4 regions of the Rhizobium sp. YTU87027 genome follow, and region 4 is predicted to be linked to each of the others. Evidence: predicted binding sites of a transcription regulator. Region 4 holds the regulator's gene; each other region holds the start of a gene.
The links. The regulator LexA, encoded in region 4, represses DNA repair genes until DNA is damaged. The targets are predictions, from matches to a motif close to TGTTCNNNNTGTGTTCNG.
Positions count from the first base shown of each region.

Region 1: a site for LexA is predicted at 2,431-2,448, ahead of NBG89_RS00300 (DNA recombination protein RmuC). Genes of this name have one in related genera too.
Region 2: a site for LexA is predicted at 2,554-2,571, ahead of NBG89_RS09930 (ribonuclease T2 family protein). Genes of this name have one in related genera too.
Region 3: a site for LexA is predicted at 2,631-2,648, ahead of NBG89_RS02310 (PA0069 family radical SAM protein). Genes of this name have one in related genera too.

Region 1 is NZ_CP098440.1:60,801-64,641, reverse strand. It holds gene fmt (methionyl-tRNA formyltransferase) at 1-5, opposite strand, end outside; gene def (peptide deformylase) at 173-691, opposite strand; gene NBG89_RS00305 (methyl-accepting chemotaxis protein) at 789-2,285, opposite strand; gene NBG89_RS00300 (DNA recombination protein RmuC) at 2,482-3,714, shown strand; gene NBG89_RS00295 (ribokinase) at 3,763-3,841, shown strand, end outside.
Region 2 is NZ_CP098440.1:1,975,325-1,979,165, forward strand. It holds gene ettA (energy-dependent translational throttle protein EttA) at 1-1,625, opposite strand, end outside; gene NBG89_RS09930 (ribonuclease T2 family protein) at 1,806-2,540, opposite strand; gene NBG89_RS09935 (alpha/beta fold hydrolase) at 2,698-3,627, shown strand; gene NBG89_RS09940 (DMT family transporter) at 3,644-3,841, shown strand, end outside.
Region 3 is NZ_CP098440.1:466,327-470,167, forward strand. It holds gene NBG89_RS02295 (F0F1 ATP synthase subunit B) at 1-47, shown strand, start outside; gene NBG89_RS02300 (F0F1 ATP synthase subunit B) at 51-542, shown strand; gene NBG89_RS02305 (ribonuclease HII) at 622-1,296, opposite strand; gene NBG89_RS02310 (PA0069 family radical SAM protein) at 1,407-2,564, opposite strand; gene NBG89_RS02315 (glycosyl transferase) at 2,702-3,220, shown strand; gene NBG89_RS02320 (hypothetical protein) at 3,407-3,724, shown strand; gene moaB (molybdenum cofactor biosynthesis protein B) at 3,754-3,841, opposite strand, start outside.
Region 4 is NZ_CP098440.1:1,322,625-1,326,465, reverse strand. It holds gene kdsA (3-deoxy-8-phosphooctulonate synthase) at 6-851, opposite strand; gene NBG89_RS06705 (VOC family protein) at 848-1,732, opposite strand; gene lexA (transcriptional repressor LexA) at 1,932-2,648, shown strand; partial or broken gene NBG89_RS06695 (ComEC/Rec2 family competence protein) at 2,629-3,841, opposite strand, start outside.

The DNA of each region.
Region 1 (3,841 bases), 1.3 Mb from region 4:
GACATTTTATCCGCCATGTTTCCGGTCAGCCTCTTCAAACGGGTTTTGCGAGCGCCATATCAAGCCCCCTGCGAACCCGTGCTCGACGACATCGCTACCCGGACGGGGCCGGTGCCGGCGCGGTCGGACCACAATCGCCGCATCGCAAGCTGGCTACCGCCGCAGCCTGGAGCTAAAGCGCCTTCGCCGACTTAGCCGCCTTGGTGAACTTCTTGATCACCATGTCTCGCTTGAGGCGAGAGATGTGGTCGATGAAGAGAACGCCGTTCAGGTGATCGATTTCGTGCTGCAGGCAGGTCGCGAGCAAGCCGTCGGCCTCCACCGTCTGCTCCTTGCCGTCCCGGTCGAGATATTTGACGGTGACGGTCGCCGGGCGTTCGACCTCGGCATAGTAGTCAGGGATAGAAAGGCATCCCTCCTCATACACCGAGCGCTCGTCGGACGATACGACTATCTCCGGATTGACGAATACGAGGGGCTGCTTCTCTTCGCCTTCGCGGGAAACGTCAATGACCAGCATGCGGCGCGGCACGCCGATCTGGATGGCAGCAAGGCCAATGCCCGGCGCATCGTACATGGTTTCAAGCATGTCGTCGGCAAGGCGCTGAAAATCGGCATCGACGCGCTCGATCGGCTTGGAAACCTGACGAAGCAGCGGATCGGGGAGAATGATGAGTGGCTTGATGGTCATGGCGTTCCCATAACGCATCTTTTTCCAGGATGGAATTATCCGACAGGCGGGCGGAGCGCTTTTTTGCGCTCCAGCCCGGAAATTTGCCGTATTCGTGTCAGGCGGCGCGACGCGGAGCGATCATCGAACGACGTTCAACGCCGGTCCGGAAGCGCTGCAGCAATGCCACCAGATTGTCGACTTCGCCACGAAGGTGCCGCGTCTCGGCAGAGGTGTTCTCGACCATTCCCGAGTTCTGCTGGGTGATCGTGTCCATGTTGCGGATGGCGACGCTGACCTCATTGACACCTGTTGCCTGATCGCGGGCGGCGGCGGCGATGTCGGCGACGAAGCGGTTGATGACATCGATACGGTTGATCATGTCGCTCAGCGCCTCGCCGGTGCTGCTGACGATGTCGACGCCCTCGTTCACCTGGACCGAGCTTTCCGAAATCAGGTTCTTGATCTCCTTGGCAGCGTCGGCGGTGCGTTGCGCGAGCTGGCGGACTTCCTGCGCCACCACGGCAAAGCCCTTGCCCGCATCGCCGGCGCGCGCGGCTTCGACACCGGCGTTCAGCGCCAGCAGGTTCGTCTGGAAGGCAATCTCATCGATCACGCCGATGATCTTTGCAATCTCGGTCGACGACTTTTCGATGCCGGCCATCGCCGAAACGGCGCTGGTGACGAGTTCGCCCGAATTCTTGGCCTTCTGCTGCGTCTCCCGAACGGCACCCGATGCCTTTTCGGCGTTTGCGGCAGTCTGACCGACGCTGACGGAAAGCTGCTGGAGCGCCGCCGAGCTTTCCTCGACGCCCGCGGCCTGCTGGGCGGTTCGCAAGGCAAGGTCATCGGAAGCCTTGGCGATAATATCGGTGCCCCTCAGGATTTCGCCCGAGGTTGCCCGCACTGAGGCAAAAGATGTACGAAGAGCCGCGACCGCACGGTTGTAATCGTCGGCCATGTCCTTGAAGTTGCCCGGAAGGTCGGACGGCAGTGTCGCCTCAAGATCGCCGTTCGAGAGCGCTTCCAGGCTGCGGCGAAGATGATCGAGCGCGATTGTCTGATCCTGCTCGGCTTTCGCGCGCTCTTCCTCCAGCTTCCGGCGCTTCTCTTCAAGCGCTTCGAGGTAGACCGAGATCGAGTAGTCCATATCGAGCATCGCGGCTTTGATGACGGCGGCAAGCTTTTCAGCCAGCACCTTGCCCTGCTGCCTTGCGAACATAGAGGGCCACTGCTTGGCCATCAGGCCCTTGACGAGTTCGCTCATCAGCAAGGCATAGCCGCCGATATACCAGCGCGGTTCGAGGCCGATGCGGGCATGCGTCTTGCCGACCGCGACAACACCTTTCACATAGGCCTCGTCGAAGTTGCCGCCAGCCAGATTGGCCCAATGGTCTTCCTGGCGCTTCTTGGCCTGCCCCATATGCGCCTTGTCGGCAAAGAAGCTCGCGACCTCGGATGTCTTCGTCAGTTTCGCGTAGAACTTGTCGAGAGCACCGCCGAGTAGCTCGGAGATCGCCGGACGCATTTCGCGGAGCGCCGTGCGAGCTCCATCGTCCAGCTCGATGAAATCGAGGCGTTGCTTGAGCGCGCTGTCGGATTGCTGGCTGGTCATGATGTCTCTGCTTTGTGATTGATACGAAAGGAAATTTGAGCAGAGCTTTTGCGCAATATGGTTGAGCAATAGTTAAGTAGGCTCCTCATTTGTCGGCCGTCGTTTGTTCCTTCCGGTCATCTCACTTGCCAAAACGCTTGTGAGTTGTTCACGTTTTGATCTAGATATCTCATTTGAGTTTGCTATTGTTGCCGGCATGAACACCAGCTCTGAGTCGTTTCTCCTCGCCCTGTCGCAGACAAGCCCCGCCATGCTGGCCCTCGCCGGAGGCGCAATCGCCGCGCTCATCCTGCTTCTGGTCGTCCTCCTCGTCCGCGGCGGGCAGGTGCGACGCGAGCAGGCCGAGGTGGCGAGTCTTCGTGCGGCCGAAACGGATGCCCGCATGGCGGAACTTCTGAAGATCCAGGCAGAGATGCACGGACGCATGTCGACGATGGCCGAGGTGTTCGGCTCGAGACAGTCCGAGCTCAACCAGGCGATCAACCAGCGCCTGGACGGAATGTCGCAGCGCGTCAGCACGACGATCAGCGAACAGACCAAATCGACGCACGAGAACCTGCAACAGCTGCAGGAGCGTCTCGCCGTCATCGATGCCGCCCAGAGCAACATCCAGACGCTGGCGAAGGACGTCGTCGGCCTGCAGGCGATCCTCTCCAACAAGCAGACGCGCGGCGCTTTCGGCCAATCGCGAATGGAGACGATCGTTGCCGACGGCCTGCCGATGGGCGCCTATGCATTCCAGCAAACGCTGTCCAACGGCTCGCGCCCCGACTGCACGATCCGTATGCCCAACGGCGCACCGCCCCTGGTGATCGACGCGAAATTTCCGCTTGAGGCCTGGAACGCGATCCGAGATGCCGGTGGTCCGGATGGAGCCAAGGTCGCCTCGCAGCAGTTCCGCCGCGATATGGAAACGCATATTCGCGACATCTCCGAGAAATACCTGATCCAGGGGGAGACACAGGACACGGCCTTCATGTTCGTGCCATCGGAATCGATCTTCGCGGAGATCCACGAGAATTTCGAAGCGATCGTGCAGAAGGCGCATCGATCGCGCATCGTCATCGTGTCTCCTTCGCTGCTGATGCTGTCCATCCAGGTCATCCAAGCTGTGCTGAAGGATCAGCGGATGCGGGCGCAGGCACACGTCATCCAGGGCGAAGTCGCGAATCTGATGGACGATCTCGGTCGCCTCGACGAGCGCGTCCGCAAGCTGCAGAACCATTTTTCCATGGCCCAGAGGGATGTCGACCAGATCCTCACCTCCGCCGATAAACTCACCAAGCGCGGCGCGAAGATCGAGGCTCTGGAATTCGAGGGCGGCGACAGCGGGAAGGCCGGCCGCGACAATGATCCCGCAGATCCCGCACCAAAATCCGTCGACAGTCGCAGTGGGCTTCTCAAGCTCAGGGTGGTTGACGACGAGTAAGGCCTTCGGGCAGTGTCGCGCCCAAGAAAAACACCGGACGGGACACCCATGATCACAGTTTTCGGCTCCATCAACATGGACCTCATCGCCACCACCGCACGCTTGCCGAAACCCGGCGAGACGGTCG
Region 2 (3,841 bases), 650 kb from region 4:
ACCCGATGCGGGTTGATCGAGTCGACACCGAGACGGCGCATCTTGTCCTTTTCGTAGTCTTCGAAGTTGCCTTCGAACCATTCGACATGGCTGTCGCCTTCAAAGGCGAGGATGTGCGTCGCCAGACGGTCGAGGAACATGCGATCGTGGCTGATAATAACAGCGCAACCAGCGAAGTTCTCGAGCGCGTCCTCGAGTGCCGCCAGCGTTTCCGTGTCGAGATCGTTGGTAGGTTCGTCGAGCAGGATGACGTTGCCGCCGGCTTTTAGCATCTTGGCGAGGTGAACGCGGTTGCGCTGACCGCCCGAAAGCGTGCCGACCTTCTGCTGCTGGTCACCACCCTTGAAGTTGAAAGCACCGCAATAGGCACGGCTGTTCACTTCATGCTTACCGAGCTTGATGATGTCGTTGCCGCCGGAGATTTCCTCCCAGACGGTCTTGTTGCCGTCGAGGGCGTCACGACTCTGGTCGACATAGCCAAGATCGACAGTCTCACCGATACGGATTTCGCCGTTGTCGGGCTTTTCCTGGCCGGTGATCATCCGGAACAGCGTCGTCTTGCCGGCGCCGTTCGGACCGATGACGCCAACAATGCCCCCGGGCGGCAGCTTGAAGGTCAGGTTCTCGATCAGCATTGTATCGCCGTAGCCCTTGGTAAGATTCTCAGCCTCGATGACCACCTGGCCGAGACGCTCGCCGACGGGAATGACGATCTGCGCGTCGCCGGGACGACGATCGGCGGCGGCTGCCACCAGCTCGTCGTAGGCACGAATACGGGCTTTCGACTTCGCCTGACGGGCCTTCGGGCTGGAGGCGATCCACTCCTGTTCGCGCGACAACGCCTTCTGGCGGGAGGCTTCTTCGCGGCCTTCCTGCTGCATGCGCTTGGCCTTCGCCTGCAGGTAGGCCGAGTAATTGCCCTCGTAGGGAATACCACGGCCGCGGTCGAGCTCAAGGATCCAGCCGGTGACGTTGTCAAGGAAGTAACGGTCGTGGGTGATCATCAGCACGGCACCCGGATATTCGCGCAAGTGCTTTTCGAGCCAGGCGATCGTCTCGGCGTCGAGATGGTTGGTCGGCTCGTCGAGCAGCAGCAAGTCCGGCTGCGCCAGCAGCAGACGGCAGAGCGCCACGCGGCGCTTCTCACCGCCCGAGAGTTTTTCGACCGAGGAGTCGCCGGGCGGGCAGCGCAGCGCGTCCATCGCCATTTCGACCTGGCTTTCGAGGTCCCAGAGATTCTGGCTATCGATGATATCCTGGAGCTTGGCGCCCTCTTCCGCCGTCTCGTCGGAATAGTTCATCATCAGCTCGTTGTAGCGGTCGAGGATCGCCTTTTTCGGAGCAACACCTTCCATGACGTTTTCAAGAACGGTCTTGGAATTGTCGAGTTGCGGCTCCTGAGCGAGATAGCCGAGCGTAGCACCTTCGGCGAGCCAGGCCTCCCCCGTATATTCCTTGTCGAGACCGGCCATAATACGCAGCACGGTCGACTTACCGGCACCGTTCGGGCCGAGGATACCGATCTTGGCATCCGGATAGAAAGAAAGGTGGATATTCTCCAGCACCTTCTTGTTGCCGTACGCCTTGTTGAGGCCGGCCATATGGTAGATGAACTGACGTGCCATTGATTGCTCGCTCCGCGGGGGAATTTAAGTTTTGCCGCTATGTAGGCGAATTGGGTCAAAGGAGCAACGCGCGGCGGCCAAAAACCAGAGGCTTTTGTAACCGTCGTCGAGAACGGGACCTAGATGGCCACTGCTCTGCAGCAGACAGGCCCAAGCTTTGGCTTTCCGTGAGCGGCAAGATCAAAACCCTGCCGCGTCCACGACGCCATCATTGCAGCCGAACGACGTCCGCCCTGCTCCTTGGATGAGGTCGCGCAGGCTTGTTTCGCCATTCGATGTCGCGTCTTCCGAAAGGCCAATCGTGAGTTCACTGATGACGCGGTTTCCACCGGCACGCCGGCAACTCATCTTGACGCGATCTCCCGCGCCAGTCCCAAAGCTTTTATCAAATGCGGCCTTGATCGCCTCCGCCGTCAGCGGCTTGCCTACATTGGTCGCGAACAAATCGCGGACCGCCGAGGCATTGAGTTCGTCGATCAGCCGGACTGACGTGGCGAAATAGTCGTCGGCACTCAGCTTGGTGCACGTGCCGTGTTTGATCCACTCATGCCGTTCCAAGCCGGATTGCGTTCCGGGCATGGCCTTCTCGAGCGCGGCCTTGGTCGCGGCAGACAGCTCTACCTCCGGCAGTCTCTTCCAGTCGCCGTCCTTGTCCGCGGCGCGCAGGTTGCCGGAGACGTCGCAATAGTCCTTGCGCATCGGCCAGAGCCCATGCAGCGAGAAATTGGTTGCATCGAACCTGTCCTTGGTCTGGTTGCTGCATTCCGGTTTGCGCTGGTTGGTTTCACAAAATGCGGGTTGCCAACTGGCCGCCAGAATGAAGCGCGTTCTTCCCGCGGCATCCTCGGCTCCTGCAGCGCCCGCGGCCGTGATCGCAATCAGGAATACAGCCATGCGCAGAAATGGATTGCTCATCTTCATCCTCACAAAGAACAATTCATGAACAGGAAATCACGCCAAGTTCGTTTTCACAACCCTCAATCCGTAGGGTGCGAAAATCCCGTCGCATAAATATTTGGACGTGTTGCATTTTCTGGGTGATCTGATCTTCTCCCGCCAACGGGAGGATCTGATGTTCGCAGATACGCAAAGCCTTGAAACGGCGAACGCCTCGCTTGGTTTTCATCACGAACCGGCACAATTCGAGGCACGCGGAATTATCCTTGTCTCCCATGGACTGGCCGAGCATTCCAAGCGCTACGCCCGTTTCGCGGCAGCGATGGCGGCTCGCGGCTACCATGTCTTTGCCTTCGATCACCGTGGACATGGAGAAACGACTGCGCCGGATGCGCCGATCGGGCGTTTTGCCCGCAGGGACGGTATCCGGCAGGTGATCGACGATGTCGGCTCTGTCCGTGAATATGCGGCAAAGCGGTATCCCGGCCTGCCAGTCATCCTATTCGGGCATTCGATGGGAGGTCTCATCGCGCTTAACGCTGCGGTCACCCACCCCGAGAAATATGACGCCGTCGCCGTCTGGAATTCGAATTTCAACCCGGGCATCTCCGGGCGAGCCGCGCAGGCGATCCTGTTGGCCGAACGAGCCCTGAAAGGCTCCGATGTTCCGAGCGGTATCTTGCCGAAGCTCACCTTCGGCACTTGGGGAAAGTCCATTGCCAATCGTCGAACAGAGTTTGACTGGTTAAGTCGCGACCCGGTCGAGGTTGACAAATATATCGCCGACCCGCTGTGCGGCTTCGATGCCTCGGTGTCCCTCTGGCTCGATATCTTCGAACTGACGTTTCGCGCACCACAAACGCCGCATCTGGACCGGCTGCCGAAGCAGATACCCATCCACCTTGTAGGAGGCGGGCAGGATCCGGCAACAGATGGCGGAAAAGCGGTGATCTGGCTTTCAAACCATTTGAAAGCGCATGGCTTCTCCCGTATCACGACACAGATATATCAGGACATGCGCCACGAAACGCTGAATGAAATTGGAGCGGACGCGGCCATCACCGCATTCGCCGACTGGTGCGACGAAGCGATCGCAAGATCCTGAACTGAAGGATTTCGCGATGAGCCATGGTATTTCTTCCCGTCCCACCTCCACTTCGGAGGTTTCGACCGGCATTCTCCTGATGTTCCTGTCGGTGCTCGTATCGCCGATCATCGACATCTTCTCCAAGCTCGCGATCGCCACGATTCCTGCGGCAGAGATCACAGCCGCCCGCTTTGTCGTGCAAGCGCTGTGCATGTTGCCGATCGTCATCTGG
Region 3 (3,841 bases), 860 kb from region 4:
AGGCAGATGTTGCCGCTGCTGTTGCCGACATCAAGAAGGGGGCTTGATCGATGGAATTTGCATTGGACGCAACATTCTTCGCGATGATCGGCCTGTTCATCTTCCTGGCGCTGGTTGTCTACCTCAAAGTTCCTGGCATGATGGCGAAGTCGCTCGACGACCGTGCCGATCAGATCCGCAACGAACTGTCGGAAGCCAAGCGCCTGCGCGAAGAGGCCCAGCATCTGCTGGCTGAGTATCAGCGCAAGCGTAAGGAAGCTGAAGCCGAAGCCGCGCACATCGTTGCTGCGGCCGAGCGCGAAGCCGAAATGCTGACCGCTGAAGCCAAGAAGAAGACGGAAGAATTCGTCGCGAACCGCACCGCGGTTTCCGAACAGAAGATCAAGCAGGCGGAAGCCGATGCGATGAAGGCGGTCCGTTCCGCCGCCGTCGATCTGGCAATTGCCGCCGCCGAAAATGTTCTGGCGAAGAAGGCCGATACGAAGGTTCAGTCCGAGCTCTTCAGCGACGCCCTCGGCCAAGTCAAGAGCCGCCTCAACTAAGGTAGGCATCTCGCTTTCGAAGAAGCCCCGCAATGCGGGGCTTTTTTGTTTTGGGCGATGCTGATCGGTTGCGGACGGATCAGTCGCTATCTATGTCGCCAGGCACCTTTTTCAGCGGGCTGAAAGTCATGCGGTGCAGCGAACAGGGGCCGTGCTTCTCGATGCCAGCCCGGTGCTGTGCTGTGCCATAGCCGGCATGCGCGGCAAACCCATAGACGGGGAAGGTGCTGTCAGCTCGTGCCATCATCCGGTCCCGCGTCACCTTGGCGACAATGGAGGCGGCGGCGATGGAGACCGAACGCGCATCACCCTTGACCACCGCCTGCCCCGGGCAGTCGAGCCCTGGCGGAACGTCGAGCCCATCCGTCAGGACATAGCTTGCAGGGACAGACAAACCGCAGATGGCGCGGCGCATGGCGTCGAGGCTGGCCTTGCGGATATCGGTCTCGTCGATACGGGTCGAACTCGAGGAGGCGATAGACACAGTTGCAGTTGCAAGGATCTGAACGAAAAGCTCCTCGCGCTTCTGCGCCGAAAGCTGCTTCGAGTCGTTCAGGCCGTCGGGAATACGCTTGGGGTCGAGAATGACGGCGGCTGCCACCACGGGGCCGGCCAGCGGCCCCCTCCCAGCTTCATCGGCGCCGGCAACTGGCCAATGACCGGCCTTGCGCGCCTTCAGCTCCAGCCGGAAATCCGGCACGAGCGGGACATCTTCGAAAAGCATAGGAGAATCGGGTGACGTGCGACGTTTCATGCGGCTGAACCTCGCACGCCAACCCGATTTCCTGCAAGTCCTCGGATCAGGGCGGCGGGCCGGGGACTCGAGCGCGGAAGGGCAGGGCAACCATCCGCGAAGCTCAAATATCAAAGCAGCGAAAGCTGCACTCCGCTGCCATCGGGCGGAACGAAGAGATCATCCCGCAACGGCATGCTGCGGCGGGTCATGCCGAGTCGCTTCGTCGCCATCTCGAAACGGCGTGCAATCTGCCAGGCATAGGGTCCGGCACCTTTCATTCGCTTGCCGAACTCCGCATCGTAGTCCTTGCCGCCGCGCATCGAGCGGACCAGCGCCATGACGTGGCGGTAGCGGTCGGGATAATTTTGCAGCAGCCAGTCGCGAAACAGCGGCGACACTTCGAGGGGCAGGCGCAGGATCACATAACCCGCCTCTGTCGCACCCGCCGCGTGCGCCGAATCCAGAATGCGCTCAAGCTCGTGGTCGTTGAGTGCCGGAATCATTGGGGCAGCCATCACCGATGTCTGGATTCCTGCCTCGGAAAGCGCGCGGATGGCCTCCAGCCGACGCGTCGGCGTCGAGGCGCGGGGTTCCATGGTCCGCGCCAGCCTTCGGTCGAGCGTCGTCACCGACAGCGAAACACGGACAAGGTTCCTCTCCGCCATCGCCGAAAGAATGTCGAGGTCGCGCATGATCATTGCCGACTTGGTTACGATCGAAACCGGATGGTTTGCCTTTTCCAGCACCTCGAGAATCTGCCGCATGATGCGCCATTCCTTCTCGATCGGCTGATAGGGATCGGTATTGGTTCCGATCGCGATGACGCGTGGCTTATAGCCGGGCTTCGCCAATTCGCGTTCCAGGAGCTTCGCAGCATCCGGTTTGGCGAAGAGCTTGGCCTCGAAGTCCAGACCGGCGGAAAGGCCCATATAGGCATGCGTCGGTCGCGCAAAGCAGTAGATGCAGCCATGCTCGCAGCCGCGGTAGGGGTTGATCGAACGGTCAAAGGGAATGTCGGGCGACTCGTTGCGGGTGATGGCCGTTCGCGGCTTTTCGATCTGCACCTCGGTCTTGAACGGCGGCAGATCCTCAACGTTCTGCCAGCCATCGTCGAACGCCTCGCGACGCAGAGCTTCGAAACGCCCGCTCGGATTGAGCCCGGCCGCGCGCCCCCGGCGCCGGTCCACATCGATCCGCAGACCGGCAGATACGATCATCGCATCGGCAATATCTGCCGTGTTGGCAGGCGCAAATGCGGCCTGCCCTGCAAGGGACTGCTCGTTCATCGGATTCTCCGCTGGCGGAAGCTTTGCTTCCCACCGTTTTGATGATTAAATTCCTATCGGCAAAATGAGAACAATGCAAGAACAAAATAAGGAAAGTGCCGCTGGCAAATTTTTGTGCGGCGCTTTATGAATAGGCAATGTTGACTGTTGTACTTGAATGCCAGGATCAGGAGCCTGAGCTGGCGCAGACGTTATCGGTGTTGGTTGCAGGCGCAGTGGAGGGGCTTGTCAGCGACGTCGTGGTGCTTGACCACGACTCGCGAGATGGGACGTCGAGGGTGGCCGACGCCGCCGGCTGCCGCTTCCATTCGCAATGGGATATCAAGGACATCGTGCGCTCGGCGCGGGGCGAGTGGCTGCTTTTCGTCGAGCCGGGAGCGCGACCGCAGACCGGCTGGATCGACGAGATTGCCGAGTACATGGCTCTGAACAAACTGCCGGCGCGCTTCACCGCTTCGCGAGGATATCGACGTCCTTTCCTGCAGCGCATCGGCCGGGCCTCGCGGCCGCTGGAGCTTGGCCTTCTCCTCCCCAAGAAGCAGGCATTGGCCGCGGCAAGAAGCGGAATGCGCCTCTCAGAATTCGCGAAAGGGCAAAAGCTGCGTAAGCTTTCCAGCGAACTGATTCCATCCTGGGTCGCGCGCGCCGCACGATAGCGGCGTGTCATGCTCTCTCACTTCCCTGCAAATGATGGCGCCCGATACAATTTTGCGCTATAATTCGCACATGGCGCCGCCCGAGCGCCTCGCTTCGTGACGGTCGACCATGGAATGCCGGCAGACGGCAGAACAGGTCAGCGGAAGTCTCCTCTTCTGCCGGTTTTCGGCAAAAGGAGGTGCGTCATGAAACGCAATATGATCCGCGGCCTCTTCTTGGCCGTCATATTGACGACATCGATGATCGCGCATCCGCATTCGGCAGCATCGCAGATGATGCGCAGTTGCGCAGGCCGATCCGAAGTCGTCAATTTCCTCGACAAGAACTTTGCCGAGAGGCTGACGGCAGTCGGGTTGATCAACCAGAACGCCATGCTTGAGGTCTATGCCGCGCAGAGTGGCACGTGGACGCTGCTCATCACGGATGTTCATGGCGTGAGCTGCATCCTGCTGTCGGGTGATAGCTGGGAGTCGATGCCTGTTCTGCCGGGCATCGGTACATAGAACTGTAGGCAGTATGCCGGAGCAATCCGTTACTTGCTGGCACCGCGCTTCAAATGCTCATCGAGGCGCGGCATGATCTCCACGAAATTGCAGGGCATATGGCGGTAGTCGAGTTGC
Region 4 (3,841 bases):
GCGCTTCAAGCCAGTTTGGCAATCGCGTCGAAGGCGAGGAGTTTTTCCAGCAGCCGCGGCATATCCTTGAGGTAGACCATGTTCGGGCCATCAGACGGCGCGTTGTCCGGATCTTCGTGTGTCTCGACGAATACACCTGCGACGCCGACTGCAACGGCAGCGCGCGCGAGCGTTTCGACAAACTCGCGCTGACCACCGCTGGAACCGCCTTGCCCGCCCGGTTGCTGGACTGAATGCGTCGCATCGAAAACAACCGGAGCGCCCATCGCCGCCATGATTGGCAGCGAACGCATGTCCGATACGAGTGTGTTGTAGCCGAAGGAGGCCCCGCGCTCGCACAGGAGAATATTCGGGTTGCCTGTCGAGTTCAGCTTGTTGAGGACATTCTTCATGTCCCAAGGCGCCAGGAACTGCCCCTTCTTGACGTTGATGGCTCGGCCGGTTTTGGCGGCAGCCACGAGCAGGTCGGTCTGGCGGCTGAGGAAGGCAGGAATCTGCAGGATGTCGACGACGGTTGCCACCTCGGCGCACTGCTCTTCCGTATGGATGTCAGTCAGAACCGGAAAACCGTATTCCTTCTTAAGGTCGGAAAAGACCTCCAGAGCCTTTTCAAGGCCAATGCCTCGCTGGGCCGATAGCGACGTCCGGTTGGCTTTGTCGAAGGACGACTTATAGACGAGACCAAGACCAAGCTTGTCGCAGAGTTCCTTAAGCACGCCCGCGACCATGAAGGCATGGTCACGGCTCTCCATTTGACACGGGCCGGCAATCAGCGACAGCTTGCCGGTATTCGAAAAGGTGACGCGGCCGGCGCCTTGGCCAACCACGACTTCGGAATTTGTCTGGCTCATCGTTTCTCCTCGAAGGCGAAGAGCGCACCCTGGCCGGGCGCCGCCTTCACCAGAATTCGATTGTTCTTGCGCGTGTAGGTCATCCCGTTAGCAGCCAAATGCGCTTCTGTCACGGCGAGATCACTGACCGTGAAAACAATGGCGACGCCACGCAGGCCGCGATCGTTTGAGGGTGCGGGGATGTCGAAGTAGGCATCCAATCCATCTGGAGAGAGAACGCTCACTTTGGCGTTCGGAGTTGTAACACTCGCGCCAAAGGCCTCGTTGGTCACCGTGAGGCTGTGCGCCGCGGCGCGCACAAATAGTGCAAAAGCCTTTGGGTCCGGCGCGCCAAGAATGATCTCCGCGATTCCTTTGACGCCGTTCACATGGGTTTGCAGCGTCCTTCGATCAGACGGCAGCGGATTGACGCGTTGGCATGTGAAAAAGAAAAAGTCCGGAGCTCGCAGATCGACCGCGAACGCGAGCTTGAACGCGGCGGTTGCCTGAGAACCGTCGGGCAGCCTCATCGGTCGCTCGAACTGCAGCATCTCGCCACCGTTGATCTTTTCGGCAAGGAATCTGGCATGGTCGCGGTCGGCATCGGCGGTCGCGAAGACCGCAGCGGAGAACCCATCATCCCCGCATCGAAACCGAAAGGCGCGGTCACGCGCGGTAAAGACATTGCCCTTCTTCGCTGACGCCTCATACGGTTCTGCGCTGGCGACCGCGAGAGGCTCCAGGTAAGTTTCGTCGGCGAAGAATATGCAGGCGTTCTCGGTTCCAAAAGGATGCCGGGCATCGGGCGCGACGGTGAATCCGAGTTTTCCGAGACGCTCGCGGGCAAGTACAATATTGGAGACCGGCAGCACGATGTGGTCCAGCGGATGTGCTTCGCTCATGGCAAACTCCCGGGAATTTGCGAAGATGTGCGCCGGGCAAGGGAACAATGCAACCCCCTTCTGCGCTTTCGCTCAAAAGCAATGCAAAAACTGAACAAGTTGCAGGCAAGTTTTACGAAAATTTAGGTACTTGCGGAACACATATGGAACATATAGTGTCTGTTCTGGCTTTGTTTCACGACTCTGGGGTTCAACTTCGATGCTGACGCGCAAGCAACAGGAGCTTCTTCTCTTCATTCACGAACGAATGAAGGAGTCCGGTGTCCCCCCATCTTTTGACGAAATGAAAGACGCCTTGGACCTCGCGTCGAAGTCCGGCATCCACCGGCTAATTACTGCTCTGGAAGAACGTGGTTTCATTCGTCGACTGCCGAATCGAGCCCGTGCCCTGGAGGTCATCAAGCTTCCTGAAGCCTACAATCCGAGCTTGCAGCCCCGCCGCGGCTTTTCGCCGAGCGTCATCGAAGGCAGCCTCGGAAAGCCACAGCCGGTCGCGCCGCCGAAGCCGGCTGCACAAGCCGACAACGGCAATTCCGCCTCCGTGCCAGTCATGGGACGGATCGCCGCGGGCGTGCCGATTTCGGCAATCCAGAACATTACCCACGACATCACTGTTCCAGCCGACATGCTTGGCCCGGGCGAACACTATGCGCTTGAGGTCAAGGGCGACTCGATGATCGAAGCCGGCATCTTTGATGGCGACACGGTGATCATCCGCAACGCCAGCACTGCAAATGCCGGCGACATCGTTGTCGCACTTGTCGATGACGAGGAAGCAACCCTTAAGCGCTTCCGCCGCAAAGGCGCTTCCATTGCGCTTGAGGCCGCGAACCCGGCTTATGAAACGCGTATTTTCGGGCCCGACCGTGTCAAGGTTCAGGGCAAGCTCGTCGGCCTCATTCGCCGTTATCATTGAAGAACGGCGGCTCACCGTCGAAGGTGCCGCTCCGCCAGTTGTATGCCCGATGCCACATCCAAGGGCGGTCAAGTGTGGTGTAGGCCGTCGTTACCACGGGTACACCTTGGTCATCTATCCTTATCTCAGCAGCGCCCGAACGACGCAGGGTTTCGCCGGTGAACAGAAGCGCGCCCGACCGGCATGCCGTCGCCCGCAGGCGAGCGGGCGTTACGACGATATCGGCTGTATCGCAGGCAGCGCCGAAATAAGCGGGATTTTCGACGATTGTCACGACGTAGCCGCTATCATGCGGGGCGGTGCACCAGGCGCCTTTCAGGCAGACAAAGCGGTTCTCAGCGCCCGTCGATGCCTAACGTAGCGCGTTGCGAGCGTTACGCAATTCCGTTGCTGAGAGTCGTGGAGCTTCCCCTTTATTTCCGCGCTGCCGAACAGGGCCGACGCCTTCCAACAATTGCGGTGGCTGGCTTAACTCCGCCGCGAGCGCCCTTCGCCATTGATCGAAGACGAAGTCAGGCGGATGGGGTCGATTGGATGCAAGGACCTGCCCTTTGACAATCGCGACAAGACTGCCGTCCTCGGCGATGACAATGTCGGGGGCGGTCTGGACGGCGCCAATGCCACAAGGGCGGTTGCCAACGCGATCACGGCAGCGCCGAGATAGCGGAGCTTGGTTCGCAGAAGGGCAAGCGAGAGGAAGCCCGCGACCGCCACCGGAAAGCACCAACCCGGCAGTCGTCCGATATCGACGTTGCCACCCCAGCCCGAGACCATCTTGGCAATGGCGATCACGATGTCGAGCCCGAAGCCCGCGATTTTCCAGGGAATAATATCGAGGCTAAACGGCGTCAGCAACATCGCGAACATCCCCATTGGCATTACCACAAAAGAGATCACCGGCATGGCCATGAGATTTGCGGGTAGTCCGTAAGCGCTGAGCCGGTGGAAGTGTTCGACACCAAAGAGCGCCGTCGAGAAGCCGCCGATCATCGAGGTCAGCAAGGTGCACCCAAAGAAGCGAGCGACAAGCGATGGGCTTCACTGCGGCGACCTGCAGCAGAGGGTGTTCGCGCGCGCTTCTCTGTGACCAGATTAGGGCGAGCCTCGCTGCGAATGACATCTGGAAGCTCGGTCCCAGCGCCTCGGACGGAGACGGGAGCAGGATCACCCAGGCGGACAAGGCGATGTTGCGT